3 regions of the Pseudoalteromonas sp. J2K-J031 genome follow, and region 3 is predicted to be linked to each of the others. Evidence: predicted binding sites of a transcription regulator. Region 3 holds the regulator's gene; each other region holds the start of a gene.

Region 1 (8,540 bases), 230 kb from region 3:
TTTTTGTGGCGCTGTCTCTATGGGTAATCCACACTGCGTGGTTGAAGTTGATGATATCACCACTGCACCCGTCAATGTTCTGGGTCCATTACTGGAGCATCACGAACGTTTTCCTCAACGAGCCAACATTGGCTTTATGCAGATCATCTCGCCAGAACACATTAAGTTACGCGTGTGGGAACGAGGTGCAGGTGAAACATTAGCCTGTGGTACCGGTGCTTGTGCCGCAGTGGTGGTAGGGATTTTACAAAAAAAACTCGCGCCACATGTGCAAGTTGACTTACCCGGTGGCCGCTTAGAGGTGCGCTGGCAAGGTGAAGGCCATAGCGTGCGTATGACAGGCCCTGCTGAACACGTATTTGATGGACAAATCGCTTTATGAGCCAATTAGACGCCAATCAAATTGCTGATTATTTGGCATTACATCCTGATTTTTTAGTGCAACACCCGCAATTGCTTGACACACTTAACCTCTATCACAATCAGTCAGGGGCGATTTCCCTGCAAAGCCACCAACAAAAGCGACTGCAGCAGCAACTCGAACAACAAAAACAACACCTGAATAACCTAGTTGCGCATGCCCGTAAAAGTGAGCAAATTTACCATGTGTTTAGCTCATGTCATCGCCACTTAATGCTACATGACAACTTTAGCGATTTAGCTGAGAACTTAGAAAGTTTGATTAGTGCCAATTTAGAGCTTTGTGAATGTAAATTGCTGCAATACACCCCACTATTTGACAGCATCATTACCCATCGGCTTACGAACCAACCTCGCTATCTTGGTAGAATCAACCAACAAGAACAGGCGTTATTATTTAATCATGAATGCCAATCGGTGGCGCTTTATCTGATTGGTGATGTGCAAACACCACTGGCTATTTTAGCCTTTGCCAGCAAAGACCCAATGCACTTTGAACCCTCACACGATAGCTTTTTTATTGATGAGTTTGCAAAAGCCTTGCACACCAAACTATCGGGCTGGGCATGAGCGAACAAGCCCCCCTTGCTTCCTCTTGGTTAAACCCTGTTGAGGTATTTTTACAATACCTCAAATACGAAAAAAACTACTCTGCACACACGTTATTACAGTACCGCTTACAACTCATTGAAGTGGCTTCATTTTTACAAAATAACACCGATACTTGGCTTAAAGTACAACCCGAGCAACTACGCGCCTACAGCATGAGCCTAAAAGCCCGCGCGCTTAGTGCTCGCACAATTAATTTAAAACTGTCGTGTGTACGTAGCTTTTACAAATATCTGCAAATTAGAAAAGCCGAACTCAACAATCCTGCCGAAGCAATTAAAGGCCCAAAATTTCAAAAACCATTACCGAAGAATCTCGATGTTGATCAAATGCATCAATTATTAGAAATGACACCAGAAGATAGTTTTGGCTTTCGTGATAAAGCAATGATGGAGTTAATGTACTCATCAGGTCTGAGGGTTAGCGAGTTAGTAAATGCAAACTTATCGGATATCAATTTGCGAGAACAAGAAATTAGAGTGCTAGGTAAAGGCAATAAAGAGCGCCTACTCCCCATTGGCGCTAAGGCAATTGAAGCACTTAAAGCGTGGTTAACATGTCGTGGGGAGTTTGCCCTGCCCGACGAAGTGGCTGTGTTTGTAAGCAAAAAAAAATGCCGGATCTCTACACGCCAAGTGCGTGCACGGATGAAATTATGGGGAATAAACCAAGGTATAAGCACGCCCATTCACCCGCATAAATTACGCCATTCATTTGCGTCTCACATGCTCGAATCAAGCGGTGATTTACGTGCTGTACAAGAGTTACTCGGTCACAGTAGCTTATCGGCAACACAAGTGTATACCCATCTCGATTTCCAGCATCTTGCTAAGGTCTATGACAACACCCATCCAAGAGCAAAAAAACAACGTTAAATATCCATTTTTTAAGGTTTAACTCTGTGCAAATATTTAAAAAACTAGCTGAAATTAAAGCCATTAGCTTCGATTTAGACGATACGCTTTATGATAATCGCCCCATTATTATCGCTGCGGTAAAAGCGCAAAACGATTACCTAAAACAACTAACACGATGGCCAACAACCACTGACTTTTGGCACAACTGCCGCGAGCAAGTCGCCAAACAATTCCCTCAGTTAATAGATGATGTGACATCATGGCGCCAGCATGCTCTTTACTTTGGTTTAGTTCAAGCTGGATACGCTCAAAATGAAGCAAAGCACCATGCACAATTGGCTTATCAAGCATTTGCCGATGCCAGAAGTAATATTATTGTTTCTGATAACGTTTTAGCATTACTAAAGGCTTTAAAAACTCGCTTTAAAATAATAGCAATTACCAATGGAAACGTTGATGTAGAACAGTTTAATTTAAAAGGCTATTTCGATTTAGTTTTAATGGCAGGCCGGGATGGTAAAGCAAAACCCAACCGTGAACTCTTTAAACTAGCAGCGCAGCATTTTAATTTAAACCTTGAAAATATACTGCATGTTGGTGACAGTCTCGATACAGATGTCCAAGGTGCCAATAACGCAGGTTGCATGTCTGTATGGCTAGAAAATCAATTTACTCCATACAATTACAAAGGCTTAGCTCACATCAAAATTCAAGATATCAATGAGCTGCAACAGCTAGTAATTAAATAATAATCCCCCATTATTTTCAGCCCAAGCAGTGACTTAAGCGCTTGAAAGCCATTAAATCGCTTAAGTCATCATAAAAACCATCACTAAATATTAACAATTTGATTAGGTATTTGCGTATTTAGTATTAAACTATACAGACAATTAGCATTATCGTTGCGGTATAAAATGGCAGGTATTTTAGACAGCGTAAATCAACGCACTCAACTAGTCGGTGAAAATCGTCTTGAACTTCTTTTATTCCATCTGCATAGTCGCCACCTATTTGCCTTAAATGTATTTAAGGTAAAAGAAGTCGTAAAACTGCCAAAACTCAATATGCTACCCAATGCCCACCCCAAAATTTCGGGCGTTGCTAATATCCGAAACGAGTCAATTCCTGTGATTGATTTGCGCCAAGCCATTGGTTTACCACATATTGAACATGGTGATGACTGCAACTTGGTGATCACCGAATACAATCGCTCTGTACAAGGCTTTTTAGTGGGTAAAGTTGATCAAATCGTCAATATGACGTGGTCTAATATTATGCCGCCACCCAGCACCGTTGGGAAAAATCACTACTTAACGGCTCTAACAAAATTAGAACGTAATGGCACCCAACAATTAGTTGAAATTATTGATGTTGAAAAAGTCTTGGCTGAAATTGTCGAATACAAAGTCGAAATTTCAGCGGGTATTTTAGATCCCGACATGGTTAACCAATTTGTCGGCCGCAAAATTTTACATGCCGATGATTCACCTACCGCACGTCGTCAAGTAAGGGATACTTTATCGCAACTCGGCATAGAAATTATTCCAACTCAAAACGGCCAAGAAGCCTATGAGCTTCTAAAATCTTGGTCTGATGAAGGTATCGATGTCGAAAAAGAGTTTTTAATGGTCATTACTGACGCTGAAATGCCCGTGATGGATGGGTATCGTCTCACCTATGAAATTCGCAATCACCCTAAATTGAAAAACTTATATGTAGTATTAAATACCTCTTTAAGCGGTAGCTTTAATCAAGCGATGGTCGAAAAAGTCGGATGTAATGCGTTTTTATCTAAATTTCAACCTGACCGATTAGTTGAAACGGTACAAGATCGCCTCAAAGACACGTTAGCATCAACTAAAAAATAAGTGTGTTTAACACACAACATAACTGTTCATACAAACAGTATTTTATTTAGCCGAATGAAAACTCCTGTTATACTGGCGCCATTAGCATTGAAAAAGGTCAACTGATGGACGTCTCTGAATTACTTGATGGTTTAAATGATAAACAGCGTGATGCTGTTGCCGCACCACTTCAAAATATGTTGGTTTTAGCGGGCGCGGGCTCAGGTAAAACACGAGTGTTAGTTCATCGCATTGCATGGCTTATGCAAGTTGAAAATGCCTCTCCTTATAGTATTTTTGCTGTAACCTTTACCAATAAAGCAGCCAAAGAGATGCGCTCTCGGGTTGAAGAAACCCTTAAAACATCTGCTGGCGGCATGTGGATTGGCACATTTCATGGCCTATCACATCGCATTTTACGTGCCCATCATCGAGAAGCACATTTACCTGAAGCATTTCAAATTCTTGATTCCGACGACCAAATTAGAATGATCCGCCGCTTACTCAAAGCGATGAACATCGATGAGAAAAAATGGCCGCCAAAGCAAATCTCATGGTACATCAGCGCCAAAAAAGACGAAGCGCTTCGCCCTAAAGATATCAAAGCATATGATGTAAACGAGCAAATGTTTTTAAATGTTTATGCCGCCTATCAAGATGCGTGCGACCGTGCAGGTTTAGTTGATTTTGCTGAAATTTTACTGCGCTGTTATGAGTTACTGAAAAATAATCCTACGCTGCTACGTCATTATCAGCAACGTTTCCCACACATGTTGGTTGACGAGTTCCAAGATACCAATACTATCCAATATGCGTGGTTAAAACTGATTGCTGGCACAGGTGGAAATGTGATGATCGTGGGGGATGATGATCAAAGTATTTATGGCTGGCGCGGTGCTAAAATCGAAAATATTCGTCGATTTTTAACTGACTTTGATGCGCAAACCATTCGGCTTGAGCAAAATTACCGCTCAACCAGCACCATATTAACCGCTGCCAATGCATTAATAGCTAATAACTCAGAGCGTATGGGCAAAAGCCTTTGGACCGAAGGCAGCGAAGGTGAACCAATCTCTATTTATGCTGCCTACAACGAACTCGATGAAGCACGTTTTATTGTTGGTAAAATCAAGACTTGGCTCAATGCAGGTAACGCTTTACAAGATGCCGCTATTTTATATCGTAATAATGCCCAATCACGTATTTTAGAAGAAGCATTACTGCAAGAAGGGCTTAAATACCGCATTTACGGTGGCATGCGATTTTTTGAACGCCAAGAAATCAAAGATGCACTTTCGTATTTACGTTTAATCAGTAATCGCCAAGATGATGCCGCATTTGAACGGGTCATAAATACCCCCACCCGTGGCATTGGGGAACGCACCTTAAGTTTAATACGCGACTGTGCACGTAACGAATCGATTCCGCTTTGGTATGCAGCAAAAGCATTAATCGAGCACAAACATTTAGCAGGTCGCGCTGCGAATGCTGTTAATAGCTTTATTGAACTTATCGAGAAAGTCGAAAAAGTCAGCCTTGACTTAACGCTCGAAGAGCAAGCCAAACAAGCAATTCACACCACAGGTTTGATGGCGATGTACCAAGCTGAAAAAGGTGAAAAAGGCCAAGCTCGGATTGAAAATTTAGAAGAACTCATTAACGCCTGTAGTCAGTTTGAACTGCCAAACGAAGAGGAATTTGCATCACCATTAACTGGCTTCTTATCGTATACCGCGCTTGAATCAGGTGAGGGTCAAGCCGAAGAGCATGAGGATGCAGTGCAAATGATGACCCTCCACTCAGCAAAAGGCCTTGAATTCCCGTTAGTGTTTATGGCAGGTGTTGAAGAGGGGATGTTCCCTTCTCAGCAAAGTAACGAAGAATCGGGTCGCCTTGAAGAAGAGCGCCGCCTTTGTTATGTAGGCATGACTCGCGCAATGGAGAAACTCTACATTAGCCACGCAGAAACACGCCGCTTATATGGCCAAGAAAAATACCACAGCCCTTCGCGTTTTTTACGAGAAATTCCAGAAGCCTGTGTTGAAGAAATCAGAATTAGAACTCAGGTCACTCGACCACAAGCAAGCAATCGCTTCAGTGCAACCATGAGCCATGCTGCATTTGAAGATACCGGCTTTAATTTAGGTCAACGCGTATTACACACTAAGTTTGGTGAAGGCACGGTACTTAATTACGAAGGCACAGGCCCGCAATCACGCATTCAAGTAGCTTTTGACGATGTAGGAACCAAATGGCTGGTAACAGCTTATGCTCGCCTACAGAGCCTATAAATATGACTGAGCTTAACAAGCTAAGCCCTTACCTAGCTCAGTTAAAACAAAACCGGCACCGACAACTGCTGGTTATCAGTGGTGAGCAACTTTGGGGCTATCAGCAAGTTAATGCCTTATTACCTCGCTTGATTGGTAAGCAACTTGTGTTAAGTACACATGATGAGCTAGCTGCTGCACAGTGGCCTGAACACACCCATCAAATATTAGGGCAAGAATTTGATTTTGCAGTATATGATGGTTTTTCAGGGATTAGCCCCGACAAACTGGCAGCCCTCAGTGGCACAGTAAAAGCGGGTGGCTTGCTTATTTTAATCCTGCCTAATTATAAACAACTCGATGATTTTAAAGATCCCAACTTTTATGCCTATCAATCTGCTGAGCAGCTTAATCAATACAGCTATTTTAATAAACGCCTTGCCAAACACTTAACTCATCTAACGCACATTCAACTTGATCAGCACCTAGGTTTAACAATACCTCTTATTACACCAAATCCTTGCCAAATAGAGACCCATCAACAGAAAGGTGCGATTGAGCGGATCATTAAACAAAGTCTAGGTCGGGCAAATAGACCCTTACTGCTGACAGCAGATAGAGGCCGAGGGAAATCATCCGCTCTGGGCATTGCCGCAGCTCAATTAGTCGCACAAGGTAAAAAAATTGTCATTACAGCAAGCCAACGCAGGGCTGTTGAAAGCGCATTTAGCCACTTTGCAAGTCTCACATTTTCTGATTATAAAGCTGGGCAAAACATACTGACTAATTTTTGCTATATTCCACCAGATCAGCTGTTGAGCCAACCAATCAAAGCCGATATTTTATTTGTAGATGAGGCTGCATCTTTGCCTGTGCCAATGTTAATAGCACTGCTAAATCAATTTAATCGAATTATATTTGCTACCACTATTCATGGTTACGAGGGAATGGGTCGTGGTTTTACCTTACGATTTCACCCCTATTTAAAACAGCACTTTCCTGATAGTCGCTTTATTCACTTAGACGAACCCATTCGTTTTGCAAACCAAGACCCTCTTGAACAAACAATCAATAAATTATTAGGTTTAGAATCTAACTGCACAGCTTTAACTAAATTAACTGAGCCTTTGCAGTTTAAAGAAGTCACTCAACTAGCTCTATACGATGATGAGCATCTCTTGCAACAAGTTTTCTCTTTATTAGTCCTTGCGCATTACCAAACCTCAGCAAACGACTTTCGCCATCTACTCGATGCTGCAAACACTCGTATTTTTATAGTGACACATCTAAACGAAGTCATTGCTACCGCCCTTGTCGCCATTGAAGGCTCGCTGAGCATTGAGCTGAGCAAAGCAATTATTGCAGGAAAACGAAGACCGCAAGGCCACCTTCTTGCACAATCTATTGCTCAAATTCAACAGCAGCAGTGCTTTTTAACTGAGTCTTTAGCACGTATTGTTCGTATTGCAGTTCATCCACATTTTCAAAATAAACAAATAGGCCAGCAGCTATTAGCATTTATTGAACAACAAATGGCTAGAAATATTACCAGTATCGGCGCCAGCTTTGGTGCACACCCTTCTTTAATACATTTTTGGCAGAACCAGGGATATAAAGCAGTAAAAATTGGATTTAAAAAAGATGGAGTCAGTGCCGAACATGCTTGCATCATGCTCAAACCACTCACTAAATTAAAGCCACAAATAAGCCTCTTAATTGAACGATTTAATCGTGATTTACCTCTGGGCAGTTTGCATTACCTTCATATCATCAACCCAAAGCTACTCATAGCATTACTCAACCAGTTACCTACCCAGCAGTCGAGCAAAGAAGATCTTACCGACATAACGTTGCTAAGTAACAATACGCAGCAAATAGCCTATTCTTTTCCTTGTTGTTGGCGCGTAATGTGGCAGCAACCTAATGCATTAAAAAGCTGCTCAGAGAAGTCGCAACTTTTGTTAACTAGGCTAATATTACAAAATCAAACTTCACAACAGATTGAATCAGTTTTAAACTTTGGCGGTAATAAAAAATTAGAGGCAGCGATAAAGCATGCTCTTTTAGAATGGTCAACCTACCTTGAAGGCTAATTTGAAATACTACTCTCACTACATAATACTTTTGTTTTTAAGCCTATTAACTCAGGCTGAACAAGGCGTTAGTGAAAATAGGATAACAATTGGCATGTCAAATGCACAAAGCGGCCCAGCAGCAAAATTAGGGCAACAATTTAGACTTGGCGCATTAACTTATTTTAATAAGATCAATGAACAAGGTGGTGTGAATGGCCGAAAAATCGAATTACTCAGTCTAGATGATGGTTATGAACCGTTACAAACAGTCGAAAATACCCGCTCACTGATTTTCAATAATAATGTTTTTGCACTTTTTGGCTATGTAGGTACCCCCACCTCACATGCAATTTTAGCGCTACTTGAAAATAGCCAAATCCCATATTTAATGCCAATGACCGGTGCTGAATTTTTACGACAACCAGAACAAGTAAACACTTATAATTTAAGGGCTAGCTATCA
Region 2 (8,540 bases), 1.7 Mb from region 3:
ATGGTTGGAGAACCTCAAAATCTTATTATTGCAGAGCGAGCAGGATGGGATTTTACTGAGTTTTTATTTCGTATGGCGCCAATCACCGTACCCGTAGTACTTGCGGGTCTATTAACAACTTTCTTTTTAGAAAAAACAAAATCTTTTGGTTATGGTGCGCAGCTACCCCAGACTGTGCGTCAAATCTTGGTTGATTTCGATACACACCAAGATAGTAAACGCTCAAAAAGGGAAACTGTAAATTTAGCTATTCAGGGTTTAATTGCTGTTTGGCTTGTAATCGCACTCGCTGGTCATTTTGCAGCTGTCGGCTTGATTGGCCTTACTGTGATTATCTTCACAACTGCTTCCGCAGGGATTATTGATGAACATCAAATAGGTAAAGCATTCGAAGAAGCTCTTCCATTTACCGCATTATTATGTGTGTTTTTCTCAGTCGTTGCTGTGATCATTGACCAACACTTATTCACCCCTGTTATTTCTTGGGTACTCACTTTTGAAGGAAATATGCAATTAGTCATGTTTTTTCTGGCCAATGGTTTATTATCGATGGTCAGTGATAATGTATTTGTTGGCACTGTTTACATTAACGAAGTTGCTGCAGCGTGGCAAGCTGGTCAAATTACGCGTGATCAGTTTGATTTATTAGCTGTCGCGATTAATACAGGTACAAACTTGCCAAGCGTTGCCACACCAAATGGACAAGCTGCGTTTTTATTCTTACTCACATCCACCTTAGCGCCTGTTCTTAGACTATCATATGGCCGCATGGTGTATATGGCTTTGCCTTATACAATCGTACTCACTTTTGTTGGCTTATTTTTTACATATCAAAGCCTTGCTGATTGGACTGACATTTTGTACCACTGGCACCTTATTGAACACCACGTCGCTACGTCGGTGACGAGTACTGCTACAGGGCATTAACACCCCCTTATAAAATAAAAACCGTGCTTTTTAGCACGGTTTTTTTATACTCTCAAAATAAAACTAGTTATATACTTTGCCTAAAGTATTAATCAAACTATCTCAATGCCTTAATTGATATTAAATATCGCTGGATTAGCGCTTTTTCATAGGAATAAAATGAATTTTATTGCAAACCTTCCATTATCTCGACTTGCGTGGTTATCACTTGGCCTGAGTGCCGTTTTATTTGAAATCTGCGCCTTATTTTTCCAATATTATCTCAACCTAGCACCTTGCATCATGTGTATTTACCAACGATGCGCTGTACTTGGTTTAACGTTAACTCTTTTTACAGCGATCAATCCAAAAAATATAGCATTACGTTTATTCGGGTATGGCTGTTGGGCAGTATCGGCATTTTGGGGATGGATAATTGCAAATGAGCATATTGCAATGCAAACAAACACTGATCCTTTTGCATTTAGCTGTGAAATTGTGCCAAACTTCCCTAGTTTTATGCCACTACATGAGTGGTTTCCTGCATTTTTTGCTGCAACAGGCGATTGTGGTGAAATAAGTTGGTCATTTTTAAGCTTAAGTATGCCAGCCTGGATGCAAATTATCTTTGCTTTTTATAGCTGTACACTACTGGGCGTAGTCGTAGTTAAATTAATCAAAACAAAGTCACTTTAGAGAGCGTTAAACATGATTTACTTTACTTCTCGAAAGATCCCAGCTTTGCAAGGACTTAAATTTACTCAAAGAGCAGACATAATTAAGATTGCTTTAAGTTATATGTCTACGCCACAAAAAACTATTTTAAATATTCTTAAGTTATTGATCATTACACCGTTATTTTTGATTCTGGCGTCAGTAGATGGTTGGCATGTTTTACTTTATTTGGTGGCAGTTGGATTAACTTATCCCTTAATAACTAATCCATTAAGTTACTATTTTATTCGTAATAACCTAGAAAGAGCGAAGGACGATTATTTTAAGTAAAAATCATCCTTCTAATAGTAAGGGCCATCAGGCCCTTTTTAAAAACGTACTTTACCATCAAGTTTTGCGATCACTTTATCACCTATTCCTTTGACTTTCTTTAGATCGGATAAAGATGCAAACTCACCAAACTGCTCTCTGTAAGAAATAATTGCAGCTGCTTTTGTCTTACCAAGACCTGGCAGTGACTGCAACGCTTTAACATCTGCAGTATTGAGATTAATTAACTCAGATTCAACTTGAACAGGTAAATTTTCAGGTTGTGTGCCTTCATTTGCAAATACCGTAGTAGGCATTGATACAAGTAAAGCCATTACAAAACTAATTACTGTTATAAACTTCATTGTTTTTCCTCCATGATGTCCTTCTTGGACTAACGGTTTATTAGCACAATTGCTAATACTTAAAATAAAGAATAAATAATTAAAAATGTCAAAATTTATTAAAATAAATAGGAACACAATAAAAAATATGATTTATTAAGTGTTCTAACTTGAAACTCAAATAAAAAGAGATTACTGTATATAAAAACAGTAGCTCTTATGGGGTATTTATGGCCGTTATAATAAAATATGTTGTAGAAAGAAATGGAGTCGAGCGAATGACTTTTACTAGTAAAAAAGATGCCGATGCGTATGACAAAATGTTGGATATTGCAGAGTCACTTGAAGCTATTTTATCAACTATCAATGTGCCGTTAAGTGAACAACAAGTTGAATCATTAGCTTTAGAAATGGCCAAAGATAAAGAGAATATAATTAATGCACTTAAAGGTGCTTTAAAAACCAATGACGTTAAACCACAGAAGAATGAAGAAAAAAAGATACCAAGTGATGAATCTGGTAATGTGGCTAAAATCAAAAAAGTAAGTTAAATAAGCGGGTTTACCCCGCTTTTATTTTAAATAATTTATTTTAATACTGCGGCAACTGCTTTGGCGAAATAGTCGACATTAGCGTGGCTTACACCTGCCACATTGACTCTGCTAGATCCAACCATATAAATACCATATTCTTTTTGTAAACGGTCAATTTGATGTTTATTAATACCTAAAAACGAAAACATACCAAACTGGTGTTTAATAAATGAAAAGTCTTGATCAATACCTTCTGCATTTAAAGAATCAACAATCAAAGTACGTAATCCATTGATACGATCACGCATTTCAGCTAATTCTTGATGCCAAAGTGCGGTTAATTCTGTGCTACCAAGAATAGTATCAACTATCGCAGCACCATGTGCTGGAGGCATAGAATAAATACTACGTACAACACTCAACAAAACTGAATTAGCTACATCTGCCACTTTAGAATCTGATGAAATAATAGAACACGCACCGATTCGCTCACGATATAAACCAAAGTTTTTAGAGCACGATGAACAAATAATTAACTCATCTACATAGTCGGCTAATAAGCGAAGTCCTGCTGCATCATCATCAAGTCCTGTACCAAAACCTTGATAAGCGATATCAACTAATGGCGTAAAACCTACCTCAACAGCAAGCTCTGCAACTATTTTCCATTGTTCAATATTTAAATCCATACCGCTTGGGTTATGACAACATGCATGTAACAGTACCACATCGCCTTTTGGAACTTGCTTTAATGATGCAATCATTTCATCAAATAACAGCCCTTTATTTTCATAATCATAATACGGGTATTCTTTAACTTGTAATCCTGCTGCTTCAAATAAGCTAATATGGTTTGCCCATGTTGGTGTGGTCACCCAAACTGTCGCTTTCGGATTGCAACGGACAATAAATTCAGCCGCAACACGTAACGCACCGGTACCACCTGGAGCTTGTGCTGTACGGACTCTGTTTGCAAGTAGCGTTTTATGCTCACCTAGCAATTGCGTTTCCATTTTGTTACAGAAACCTAAATCACCCGCTAAACCAATATAGGATTTTGATGTTTCATTTTCTAAACGAAATGCTTCAGCCTTTTTAACAGCCTTAAGTACTGGTGTATGACCAGTTTCATCTTTAAATACACCGACACCTAAATCAATTTTATTTGGATTGGTATCTTGGCGATAAGCGGCCATTAGGCCTAATATTGGGTCTGTTGGTAACGGTTTCAAAATAGAAAACATTGAACGTATCTCTTTTATTCGGGGTTAATAAAACACTAACTTAAGCTGTATATTCAACAAATAAGTTAGCCTTGCATCGTAAATATCTATTAAATAGGGTATATAACTTAATCTATTGGTAAGCACTCAGTAATGACTAAACAAGCTGCAATTAACAATGCTAATGTGCTTTCATCAAAAAAATCTAATCTAAATGCTTCCGCATCAATAATCCCAAGTAAAGCACCTGACGAATCTAAAACAGGTAAGCAAGCTTCTGCAAGCACCTTTGGATCACACGTATAATACTCACCACCTTGTGATAAATACTGTGGAATATCATTGATTATGCGTGCCCGCTTGGTTAAGCCGACCTGAACATTATTGCTAATAGCAGCAAATTCAGTGGTCAATGGAAATGTCGCACGACTTGGCGCTCCAAAATATGCAAGCTTCACCAATTCGTAACCCTGGTTTATCGAACGTTTTTGATAAATTCCAAACCAATCTATGCTTGTTGCTTCAACAACGTAATTTACAATTGATTGTAATTTAGCAAGCGCTAAAGTGTTTTTAGGGTTGTGTTCATCAATTAGGCTATTTAACTTAAAAGGTTCTTTTTGTAACTGGCCAAATAAACTACAACTACCACCTTCACCTAGTTCAGGTACGTGATATTGCCATGTAATTTCAGTATTGTTACTGTGGATATCAAGGTAAGAAAGCAGTTTATGCTTTTGCTCTGCAACCGCGGTAGGATTACAATTTATTTGTGCTATATCAATATACGAAGCCGTCATTTAGCCATCAATGCATCTAAAAAATATTGTTTGATACTATCATGACCAAATTACGAAATGTAGTAACTCAGAAGGTTAATTATTGTCTAAACAATAAATAATTGTTATTTCATTTCCCGATTCATTATAGTGTACTGAGCTTGCTATTTCAGCGATTAAGTTCACACCTCGACCATGTTGCTCATCGCAATCATTATTCACGGTAGTCTGGTGCAATAAAAAACCATCGCCAGAATCCTTAACTGTAAATGCAATATTGTGAGTAATTGGATCATAATTAACCGTTATTACAATTTCACCATGTAATAAATCAGAAAGCAAAGTTTGCCGCTGTTCATAAAAAAGAAAAAATCCATCTTCTTTATTTTTCAATTTAGAATCAAGCTTAAGTACGCCATGATCTAATGCATTATTAAATGCTTCAGATAACAGTAAAAATAAGTTTGAACGATGCTCTGATGCACCTTCAATGCCTGATACTAAATTAATTAACTGCAAAACGGGGTCTGTTTTTTGCAGCAATGACGCATCAAGATGTAAAGAAAAGTGCATCGGTATATCACAATAAATTCGTTCAGACTGTTTTATTAAGGGGCTTGGTCGGCAATGAAGTAGTAATAAACTCAAATCATCTTGTTGAGCAATATCACCGCTAAATTGCTTCACTGCGGATACTAAATCTTTAATACCAGCATTTGGGCGATTCCCTATAATTCTTAGTAATCGCTCTTCGCCAAAATATTCATCATTTTTATCCGCTGCTTCAATAATTCCATCGGTAAAAACTAAAATCCTATCCGAATTGTCGACCTCAAAATGAACAATATCACGATCAAATTCATGATCATCTAAAATCCCCAATGCCATGTGCTGCGATTCAAGAGTCCTTTTAATCGACCCATCAGGTGCAAGTACATAGCTGTCGGGTAATCCACCTAACCAAGCAGAAAAACTTCGACCACTACTACTGAGTTCGATGATAGTGGCAGCACAAAACATATGCTCAGGTAATAATTGAACCAGCACAGTATTTAACTCTGCGGCAATATCCCCTACAGATAACCCCTTATGAGCCATTGAATAAAAAACTTTTGAAGTAGGTAATGCACCTATTGCAGCTGCTAAGCCGTGACCGGTGAAATCACCCAATAGCACATAAATTCCACCGACAGGACTTGGTGCAACTAAAAACATATCACCATTAAACATCGATGCAGGTGACATGTGATAGTCAATCAGATCGGGCACAACCAATCGTTCTTGCAATGCATTAGCAAAAATATGCTCAACAATCTCATGCTCTCTTTCTGTCTCATTTTGATGGTATTCTAAAAGCTGATTTTGCTGGTATGCTTTTTTGCTCAGTTCTCGGGTCCGGCTATGTGCTTTTATTTTCGCTGAAAGTATTACCTTATCGAACGGTTTATTTAAAAAATCATCTCCACCCACTTCAAGGCATCGCTGTAAACTATTCTGATCATCAAGGGCTGTAATGAAGATAATTGGCAAATACACATCTTGGGAGATTTTCTTAATTCTGGGTGCTGTTTCATAACCATCCATTACAGGCATCAATACATCGAGCAATACGATATCTGGCTGATATAGCTCAATCATATCAAGCGCAAGTTGGCCATTCTCAGCCGTTTTAACTTCATAACCTTCAGCTTCAAGCATAAAGGTTAATAAAGTTCTATTGAGCTGTTGATCATCTACAACAAGAATTCTCATATTTAATCTATGTCAAACTTTTTATCAAAGCGCGAAATTTGAAGAATTTTTTTAATTTGCGGTCTGCAGTTTGCAATTTGAATAGAGGCTACGGATTCCCCTAAAGATTTTTTCATATTTAGTAACATACCGAGCGCGGAACTATCCATATAATCGGTTTCACGCAAATCGACCACTACTTTTGGAGTTTCATTACCAATTTCAGAGTAAGCAGAGCGAAAAGCTTGAACCAGATTAAAATCAAATTTTCCTTTAATCTGGATTGTAAATAACTTGCCATCAGGCGATAAACTTTTGTTTAAGCTCATCCATATCTCCTTAATTTTTATGCGAACTATTGAACAACTCTCGAACAAATTTTCTCACTTAACTAAAGCTCTATATATGAAATTTATCAATAAAAAGTGATCAATTAATCTTAATAAACTTAATTTATTTTGATTCCCTATACCTCGAGTAATAAGAAGATTAGGGCATTGCACCAATCGCTCTAAGAGATTAATATCAAAATAATATTTTTGAACCCCGATAAATCATTGGGAGATTAAGGTAGTAACGATGAGTGACACCCGCTTAGTGTATTCAACCGAAATGGGACGAATCACGCCAACAGAAGAAAAAAAAGCAAGCCCAGTTAAATTATTTAGCGATGGTTTTGTTCGAATCGAACGCCAAACAAAAGGGCGTAAAGGTAAAGGGGTCATGCTAGTAGTTGGGATTAATCCAGATGAACATGATTTAAAAGCAATCTCAAAAACATTAAAAAGTAAAATGGGTCAAGGTGGCGCTTTAAAAGATAATATTATTGAAATCCAAGGTGATGACCGCGATAAACTTAAAGGGTTATTAGAACAAATTGGTTTTAAAGTTAAATTAGCGGGAGGCTAACATGGTTCAATTATCACCGGCTGATTTAAATATCCTATTGGTAGAGCCATCAATAACACAGCGAAAAGTAATAGCCCGAGAATTAGCTCAAGAAGGCATCGATAACGTTGATTTTGCAGACACTATTTTAAACGCGTTAGAACAAATAAAAAACAGTGCACCAGACTTAGTAATTAGTGCCCTTCATCTCGCTGATGGTAGTGCTTTAGAGTTGCTTGAAAACATTAAAAATCACAGTACCCTTGCAAGCTTACCATTTATGCTAGTGTCGAGTGAAACTCGTAAACCCCAACTTGAAGAGTTTAAACAATCGGGGGTCATTGCCATTTTACCTAAACCATTTACTCGAGAGCATTTAGGTCGCGCCATCAATGCTACGATTGATGTCTTAAGCCCACAAGAATTAGAGTTAGACTATTATGATGTGCATGATATACGCGTTTTAGTGGTTGATGACTCTCGCTTAGCGCGCAATCATATTATGCGAGTACTAAATAACTTAGGCGTTAAACAATGTGTTGAAGCTGAAGATGGACAAGCAGCTATTGATATACTAACTACTCAAATGTTTGATTTAATTGTAACTGACTACAACATGCCGCAAATTAACGGTAAAGAGTTAACTGAATACATTCGTAATAGTAGCGAACATTCACATTTACCTGTACTGATGGTTACGTCAGAGGCCAACGATACTCATTTATCAAATATTGCACAATCAGGTGTTAATGCAATGTGTGATAAACCTTTTGAGCCCCACACTGTTCGAAAGTTATTATATCAATTACTGGATCAAAACTAACTAATCGGTTTGAGCGCAAGCTGTTTATAAAGCTCTGGCACTTGCGCTTCAGCTAAAGGAGGGCTGAAAAAATAACCTTGGACGATGTAACAATTGTTGTTTTTCAAAAACGAGATTTGCTCTTTAGTTTCAACACCTTCAGCAACTACATTTAGGTTCAATTTTTGAGCCATTGCAATAATTGCAGCCGTAATTTCCATGTCATTCGTATCAGCAGGTATATCTTTAACAAAAGATCGATCCACTTTCAAAATATCTACCGGAAAGCGCTTTAGATAACTTAATGATGAATAACCAGTTCCAAAGTCATCAATAGACAAAGAAACACC
Region 3 (8,540 bases):
CAAACATACCAAAAGCAATTAAAAGCAATTTTTTTAACAGCTTAGAATTAGCGGTAGCCATTATTTTATAACCGGTGGCGTTTCAAATGTATGATAAGGTGCTGGTGATGGAACTTCCCACTCCAAGCCTTGTGCACCTTCCCAAACTTGAGATGTTGCTTTATCCCCACCTTTAATACATTTAAATACAACCCAAACAAATAGCAGCTGTGACAAACCAAAAGCAAAACCACCAATACTGATAATCGCATTAAAGTCAGCAAATTGAAGCGCATAATCAGGGATTCGTCTTGGCATACCAGCGAGCCCAACAAAATGCATAGGAAAAAACAAGACATTGACACTAATCAGTGACAACCAAAAATGTGTTTTCGCCAAACCTTCATGGTACATATGGCCCGTCCATTTAGGTAACCAATAATAAGCTGCCGCCATAATTGAAAAAACAGCCCCTGTAACTAAAACATAGTGAAAATGCGCAACTACAAAATAAGTATCGTGATACTGAAAGTCCGCAGGTGTAATTGCGAGCATCAATCCAGAGAAACCACCTATGGTAAACAACACAATAAAGGCCACACTAAACAACATCGGCACTTCAAAGCTAATTGAACCTCGCCACATAGTGGCAACCCAATTAAATACTTTTACACCTGTCGGAACGGAAATTAGCATAGTGCTATACATAAAAAATAATTCACCAGCCAGTGGCATGCCAGTGGTAAACATGTGATGAGCCCACACAATAAAAGATAGAAATGCGATCGAACCAGTTGCATAAACCATTGATGCATAGCCAAATAATGGTTTTCTAGAGAAGGTTGGTACAATAGAAGAGATAATGCCAAAGGCTGGCAAGATCATGATATAAACTTCAGGATGCCCAAAGAACCAAAAAATATGCTGGAACATAACAGGATCACCCCCTCCCATTGCATTAAAGAAACTAGTGCCGAAATATTTATCAGTCAGAACCATTGTAACGGCACCAGCCAATACTGGCATTACAGCTATGAGTAAAAAAGCAGTGATCAACCATGTCCATACAAATAGGGGGAGTTTCATCCAAGTCATGCCTGGAGCGCGTAAATTGACAATCGTTACAATGACATTAATCGCGCCCATAATTGAACTAATGCCCATTATATGGATAGCAAAAACAAAAAAAGCAGTATTATCATTACTATAGGTAGTTGAAAGCGGGGCATAGAAAGTCCAACCGAAATTTGGGCCACCTCCTTCCATAAACAGTGACATTAATAAAATAGTAAAAGCAAAAGGAAGAATCCAAAAACTCCAATTGTTCATTCTAGGCAGCGCCATATCAGGTGCGCCAATCATCATGGGGATCATCCAGTTAGCTAAACCAGTGAAAGCAGGCATCACTGCACCAAAAACCATAATAAGACCATGAACAGTCGTCATTTGATTAAAAAAGTTAGGATCAACTAACTGTAAACCAGGCTGAAAAAGCTCAGCACGGATCACCATAGCCATTGCACCACCAATTAAAAACATCAATAAAGAAAATAATAAATAGAGCGTGCCAATGTCTTTATGATTTGTAGTAAACAGCCAACGTTTTATTCCTGATGGGGAATGTGAGGTGTCTTCATGATTATGCGCGATTGTAGTCATTATTATTTTTCCTCAATTCTGCTTTGCACATCACTGGGTTGTATTACATCACCCGTATTGTTATCCCATGCATTACGTTCATATGTAATAACAGCTGCAAGTTGCTTAAGTGAAAGTTGCTTTAAATAAGATTGCATTGACGTACCCGACTTACCATGAATAACTATATCGATATGATCATTAATTTCACCAGTAGCAATAGGGCTGCCCTTGAGCGCAGGAAAAACACCGCCTAATCCCATACCTGTTGGTTGATGACAAGCTGCACAATTGGCGATATATACTTGTTCACCCAAAGTCATAAGCTCATCTTTGCTAAGTGTTTGGCTAAGTGAAGCTTGCTCTGCAGCGTTTTGATTTTCTTTTTCATCTTTTACAGAAACTAACCAAGCATCAAATTCATCTGGTGATTTAGCATCCACAACTATTGGCATAAAACCATGATCTTTTCCGCATAGCTCAGCACATTGACCTCTATATATGCCTGGCTCATTAACTCGTGTCCATGCCTCATTAATAAACCCAGGGTTGGCATCTTTTTTTACAGCAAAAGCAGGAACCCACCATGAATGGATAACATCATCGGAGGTCATTAGAAATCTAACTTTTCGGTCTGTAGGAATAACAAGCGGTTTATCAACCTCAAGTAAGTAATTACTGTCTTTTTCTGAGCGGTTATGAATTTGGTCTTGCGAAGTAGAAAGTATTGAATAGAAACCAATATCATGAGAAAGATATTCATAATGCCATTTCCATTGTGAACCCGTAATTTTGATTGTTAGATCTGCCTTACTCGTATCCTCCATAGCAATTAATGTTTTAGTTGCTGGGATTGCCATACCAATCAATATTACAAAAGGAATGGCAGTCCACAGAATTTCGACTTTAGTGCTCTCATGAAATTGAGCTGCAATCGCCCCTTTTGATTTGCGGTGACGAAGTAACGCCCAAAACATAACAGCAAAAACAATCACTCCTATAACACAGCATATAATGAAAATTGTCATATGCAGGTTGTAAACGTTTTCGCTTATGTCAGTCACACCTGTGGTCATATTGTATTTGGAATCAGCCAATACATTAAATGGCGACAAAGACATAAGGAAAAAGGACATAAAGACCTTTCTCATGCGGTACTCCCTTATCAAGTTGTAAGCACAACGAAAATTACGATACGACATGTAATTTCATTATTATTATTTATTAATATTTTATAATTTTTTTAAATGAGGTATTAAAAAACTAGGCAAGGAATTGAGAAAGGGCAAGCAATAATGATAATAAGATGTTAAATATAAGTTTTATAGACAAAAGCTAAATAAAAAATGAACTTGATTGCTAACAAAAGTATCAGCAATCAACAGAAGTTACATAAAATCAGAATTTCGAATCACACCTACTGCAAGCCCTTCAATATCAAGCATTTCTTTAGATAGGTCCACTATTATGGGGTTAAATTCATCATTTTCAGCATGAAGATAAACTTTACGACCTTTTTGCTCAAAGCGCTTAACAGTTACATCATCACCAACTCGAGCAACAACAACTTGCCCATTACGTGCAACGGTCGCACGATGTACAGCAAGTAGATCGCCATCCATAATTCCAATATCTTTCATACTCATACCATGCACTCGTAACAAAAAATCAGCCGCGGGTTTAAAAAGAGATGGGTCTACATGATAATGACTTTCAATATGTTCTTGCGCCAGTATTGGCTCCCCAGCTGCAACACGGCCAATTAGAGGTAAACCCAATTGTTCAGGTGCTTCATCCTCAATTAATTTTAAGCCTCGACTTGCACCGGGTACCATTTCAATAAAGCCTTTTTTAGCTAAAGCCTTTAAATGTTCCTCAGCTGCATTGGCACTTTTAAACCCGAGCGTGTTAGCTATCTCAGCGCGAGTGGGAGGCATACCAGTATCTTTAATAAATACTTTAATTAACTCAAGAATTTGAGCTTGTCTACTTGTTAATGGCCTCATAATCAAGGACTCCACCATAAAATGAATACTGTGATTATATACAGCTTAATGTAAATGGCAAACATATACAATTATAAAGTCGATTATTGATCGATAAGATGAAATACAAATAGGCTATAATTCAACCAAAATTAAATAAAAACATAAAATGTAACTTAACTCTGATAATTTAAAACGCACATAGCAAAAAACCCGCTGCATTGCTGCAACGGGTTTCTCTTATTAGGAGCCTGGCGATGTCCTACTCTCACATGGGTAACCCCACACTACCATCGGCGCTGTTTCGTTTCACTACTGAGTTCGGAATGGGATCAGGTGGGTCCAAAACGCTATTGTCACCAAGCAAAATTTTGTCTGGAACAAAATTTAACGCACTTTAGTGCGGCCCGTTAGGGTCAACGCCATGGAAGGTGTTGATAAATTCAGAACCATAAATTCGGAAGGCTGATATTCAATTTGTCTACTTCAGTGCTATCTAACTTCTTGCTATTCATCAGTGCTTCATACAAACCACTTTGGCGTTGTATGGTTAAGCCTCACGGGTAATTAGTATTGGTTAGCTTAACGCCTCACAGCGCTTCCACACCCAACCTATCAACGTTGTAGTCTCCAACGGCCCTTCAGAGAGCTTATAGCTCTAGTGAGAACTCATCTCGAGGCTCGCTTCGCGCTTAGATGCTTTCAGCGCTTATCGATTCCGAACGTAGCTACCGGGCAGTGCCATTGGCATGACAACCCGAACACCAGCGGTTCGTTCACTCCGGTCCTCTCGTACTAGGAGCAACCCCTCTCAATTCTCAAACGCCCACGGCAGATAGGGACCGAACTGTCTCACGACGTTCTAAACCCAGCTCGCGTACCACTTTAAATGGCGAACAGCCATACCCTTGGGACCGACTTCAGCCCCAGGATGTGATGAGCCGACATCGAGGTGCCAAACACCGCCGTCGATATGAACTCTTGGGCGGTATCAGCCTGTTATCCCCGGAGTACCTTTTATCCGTTGAGCGATGGCCCTTCCATTCAGAACCACCGGATCACTATGACCTACTTTCGTACCTGCTCGACTTGTCCGTCTCGCAGTTAAGCTTGCTTCTACCATTACACTAACCGTACGATGTCCGACCGTACTTAGCAAACCTTCGTGCTCCTCCGTTACTCTTTAGGAGGAGACCGCCCCAGTCAAACTACCCACCAGGCACTGTCCGCAATCCCGATTAGGGACCTACGTTAGAACATCAAAACTACAAGGGTGGTATTTCAAGGACGACTCCACAAGAACTAGCGTTCCTGCTTCTAAGTCTCCCACCTATCCTACACATGTAGGTTCAATGTTCAGTGCCAAGCTATAGTAAAGGTTCACGGGGTCTTTCCGTCTAGCCGCGGGTATACGGCATCTTCACCGCAAATTCAATTTCACTGAGTCTCGGGTGGAGACAGCGTGGCCATGATTACGCCATTCGTGCAGGTCGGAACTTACCCGACAAGGAATTTCGCTACCTTAGGACCGTTATAGTTACGGCCGCCGTTTACCGGGGCTTCGATCAAGAGCTTCGCGTTGCCGCTAACCCCATCAATTAACCTTCCGGCACCGGGCAGGCGTCACACCGTATACGTCATCTTGCGATTTTGCACAGTGCTGTGTTTTTAATAAACAGTTCCAGCCACCTGGTTACTGTGACTGCCAACAGCTCCGGGAGCAAGTCCCTTCACCGTCAGCAGCGTACCTTCTCCCGAAGTTACGGTACTATTTTGCCTAGTTCCTTCACCCGAGTTCTCTCAAGCGCCTTAGTATTCTCTACCTGACCACCTGTGTCGGTTTGGGGTACGATTCCACATGAACTGAAGCTTAGAGGATTTTCCTGGAAGTATGGCATCAACAACTTCACTACCGTAGTAGCTCGTCTCGTATCTCAGTCTTAAGGAAACCCGGATTTACCTAAGTCTCCAACCTACTTACTTTCACATGGACAACCAACGCCATGCCTGCCTAGCCTGCTCCGTCTCCCCATCGCATTCATGTCGAGTACGGGAATATTAACCCGTTTCCCATCGACTACGCGTTTCCGCCTCGCCTTAGGGGTCGACTCACCCTACCCTGATTAACATGGGATAGGAACCCTTGGTCTTCCGGCGTGGGAGTTTTTCACTCCCATTATCGTTACTTATGTCAGCATTCGCACTTCTGATACCTCCAGCAACCCTCTCGGATCACCTTCAACGGCTTACAGAACGCTCCCCTACCCCGCATACAAAGTACGCAGGCGCATCTTCGGTGGTATGTTTAGCCCCGTTACATCTTCCGCGCAGACCGACTCGACCAGTGAGCTATTACGCTTTCTTTAAAGGATGGCTGCTTCTAAGCCAACCTCCTGGCTGTCTGGGCCTTTCCACATCGTTTCCCACTTAACATACACTTTGGGACCTTAGATGGCGCTCTGGGTTGTTTCCCTCTTCACGACGGACGTTAGCACCCGCCGTGTGTCTCCCGGATAGTACTTTACGGTATTCGGAGTTTGCAAAGGGTTGGTAAGTCGGGATGACCCCCTAGCCTTAACAGTGCTCTACCCCCGTAAGTATTCGTCCGAGGCTCTACCTAAATAGATTTCGGGGAGAACCAGCTATCTCCCGGTTTGATTAGCCTTTCACTCCTAGCCACAAGTCATCCCCTAACTTTTCAACGTTAGTGGGTTCGGTCCTCCAGTTGATGTTACTCAACCTTCAACCTGCCCATGGCTAGATCACCGGGTTTCGGGTCTATACCTTGCAACTATACGCCCAGTTAAGACTCGGTTTCCCTACGGCTCCCCTAATTGGTTAACCTCGCTACAAAATATAAGTCGCTGACCCATTATACAAAAGGTACGCAGTCACACCACGAAGGTGCTCCTACTGCTTGTACGTACACGGTTTCAGGTTCTATTTCACTCCCCTCACAGGGGTTCTTTTCGCCTTTCCCTCACGGTACTGGTTCACTATCGGTCAGTTGGGAGTATTTAGCCTTGGAGGATGGTCCCCCCATATTCAGTCAAGATAACACGTGTCCCGACCTACTCGATTTCATTTACTATAGATTTTCATGTACGGGGCTATCACCCTGTGCCGCTGTCCTTTCCAGAACATTCCACTAATCACAAATAAACTTAAGGGCTGCTCCGGTTTCGCTCGCCGCTACTTCCGGAATCTCGGTTGATTTCTTTTCCTACGGGTACTTAGATGTTTCAGTTCTCCGCGTTCGCCTCATATGGCTATGTATTCACCATATGATACCTATAAATAGGTGGGTTTCCCCATTCGGAAATCCTAGTCTCAAGCGCTTTTTACTAGCTTGACTAGGCTTATCGCAAGTTAATACGTCCTTCATCGCCTCCAACTGCCAAGGCATCCACCGTGTACGCTTAGTCACTTAACCATACAACCCAAAATAGTTTGAGTTATACATAAAGGACTGATTTAAACTTCGCCAGAAGTTAAATATTGAATACTAAAGTAGACACCAATCACATCTTTCGATGCAAATGGCATAATTTTACTTTTGAAAACTCTTTTAAATCTTTCGATTCAAAGAATTTTTTCTATCAGCTTTCCAAATTTTTAAAGAGCAATATTAATTAAACAGCCTAAGCCATTTAACTAACAATCATCTGTGTGGACACTACGAACAAATCAGTTCTAAATCGTGATAAGGAGGTGATCCAGCCCCAGGTTCCCCTAGGGCTACCTTGTTACGACTTCACCCCAGTCATGAATCACACCGTGGTAACCGCCCTCCCGAAGGTTAAGCTAGCTACTTCTGGTGCAACCCACTCCCATGGTGTGACGGGCGGTGTGTACAAGGCCCGGGAACGTATTCACCGCAACATTCTGATTTGCGATTACTAGCGATTCCGACTTCATGGAGTCGAGTTGCAGACTCCAATCCGGACTACGACGAGCTTTAAGGGATTCGCTCACTGTCGCCAGCTTGCTGCCCTCTGTACTCGCCATTGTAGCACGTGTGTAGCCCTACACGTAAGGGCCATGATGACTTGACGTCGTCCCCACCTTCCTCCGGTTTATCACCGGCAGTCTCCTTAGAGTTCCCGACATTACTCGCTGGCAACTAAGGATAGGGGTTGCGCTCGTTGCGGGACTTAACCCAACATCTCACAACACGAGCTGACGACAGCCATGCAGCACCTGTCTCAGAGTTCCCGAAGGCACAAAGCTATCTCTAGCGATTTCTCTGGATGTCAAGTGTAGGTAAGGTTCTTCGCGTTGCATCGAATTAAACCACATGCTCCACCGCTTGTGCGGGCCCCCGTCAATTCATTTGAGTTTTAACCTTGCGGCCGTACTCCCCAGGCGGTCTACTTAATGCGTTAGCTTTGAAAAAGTTGTCCGAGGACCCCAGCTTCTAGTAGACATCGTTTACGGCGTGGACTACCAGGGTATCTAATCCTGTTTGCTCCCCACGCTTTCGTACATGAGCGTCAGTGTTGACCCAGGTGGCTGCCTTCGCCATCGGTATTCCTTCAGATCTCTACGCATTTCACCGCTACACCTGAAATTCTACCACCCTCTATCACACTCTAGTTGACCAGTTCGAAATGCAGTTCCCAGGTTGAGCCCGGGGCTTTCACATCTCGCTTAATCAACCGCCTGCGTACGCTTTACGCCCAGTAATTCCGATTAACGCTCGCACCCTCCGTATTACCGCGGCTGCTGGCACGGAGTTAGCCGGTGCTTCTTCTGTCAGTAACGTCACAGATATGCTCTATTAAAACACACCCTTTCCTCCTGACTGAAAGTGCTTTACAACCCGAAGGCCTTCTTCACACACGCGGCATGGCTGCATCAGGCTTTCGCCCATTGTGCAATATTCCCCACTGCTGCCTCCCGTAGGAGTCTGGACCGTGTCTCAGTTCCAGTGTGGCT

What was found. The regulator LexA, encoded in region 3, represses DNA repair genes until DNA is damaged. The targets are predictions, from matches to a motif close to TACTGTATNNNNATACAGTA.
Region 1: the regulator LexA is predicted to act here: its motif matches at 3,775-3,794, upstream of uvrD (DNA helicase II).
Region 2: the regulator LexA is predicted to act here: its motif matches at 2,428-2,447, upstream of AC3KZC_RS11205 (YebG family protein).

What each region holds. Positions count from the first base shown of each region.
Region 1 is NZ_CM200279.1:81,782-90,321, reverse strand. It holds gene dapF (diaminopimelate epimerase) at 1-382, shown strand, start outside; gene AC3KZC_RS00415 (DUF484 family protein) at 379-990, shown strand; gene xerC (tyrosine recombinase XerC) at 987-1,904, shown strand; gene AC3KZC_RS00405 (HAD-IA family hydrolase) at 1,931-2,635, shown strand; gene AC3KZC_RS00400 (chemotaxis protein CheV) at 2,801-3,754, shown strand; gene uvrD (DNA helicase II) at 3,859-6,024, shown strand; gene AC3KZC_RS00390 (GNAT family N-acetyltransferase) at 5,985-8,096, shown strand; gene AC3KZC_RS00385 (ABC transporter substrate-binding protein) at 8,191-8,540, shown strand, end outside.
Region 2 is NZ_CM200279.1:2,478,874-2,487,413, forward strand. It holds gene nhaB (sodium/proton antiporter NhaB) at 1-927, shown strand, start outside; gene dsbB (disulfide bond formation protein DsbB) at 1,087-1,602, shown strand; gene AC3KZC_RS11195 (DUF6170 family protein) at 1,615-1,911, shown strand; gene AC3KZC_RS11200 (ComEA family DNA-binding protein) at 1,950-2,255, opposite strand; gene AC3KZC_RS11205 (YebG family protein) at 2,465-2,785, shown strand; gene AC3KZC_RS11210 (amino acid aminotransferase) at 2,821-4,011, opposite strand; gene AC3KZC_RS11215 (GAF domain-containing protein) at 4,119-4,790, opposite strand; gene AC3KZC_RS11220 (ATP-binding SpoIIE family protein phosphatase) at 4,866-6,521, opposite strand; gene AC3KZC_RS11225 (STAS domain-containing protein) at 6,524-6,829, opposite strand; gene AC3KZC_RS11230 (SUI1 family translation initiation factor) at 7,080-7,409, shown strand; gene AC3KZC_RS11235 (response regulator) at 7,411-8,211, shown strand; gene AC3KZC_RS11240 (bifunctional diguanylate cyclase/phosphodiesterase) at 8,208-8,540, opposite strand, start outside.
Region 3 is NZ_CM200279.1:316,092-324,631, reverse strand. It holds gene AC3KZC_RS01510 (cytochrome c oxidase assembly protein) at 1-61, opposite strand, end outside; gene ctaD (cytochrome c oxidase subunit I) at 61-1,638, opposite strand; gene coxB (cytochrome c oxidase subunit II) at 1,641-2,768, opposite strand; gene lexA (transcriptional repressor LexA) at 3,006-3,623, opposite strand; rRNA gene rrf (5S ribosomal RNA) at 3,852-3,966, opposite strand; rRNA gene AC3KZC_RS01485 (23S ribosomal RNA) at 4,149-7,035, opposite strand; rRNA gene AC3KZC_RS01480 (16S ribosomal RNA) at 7,307-8,540, opposite strand, start outside.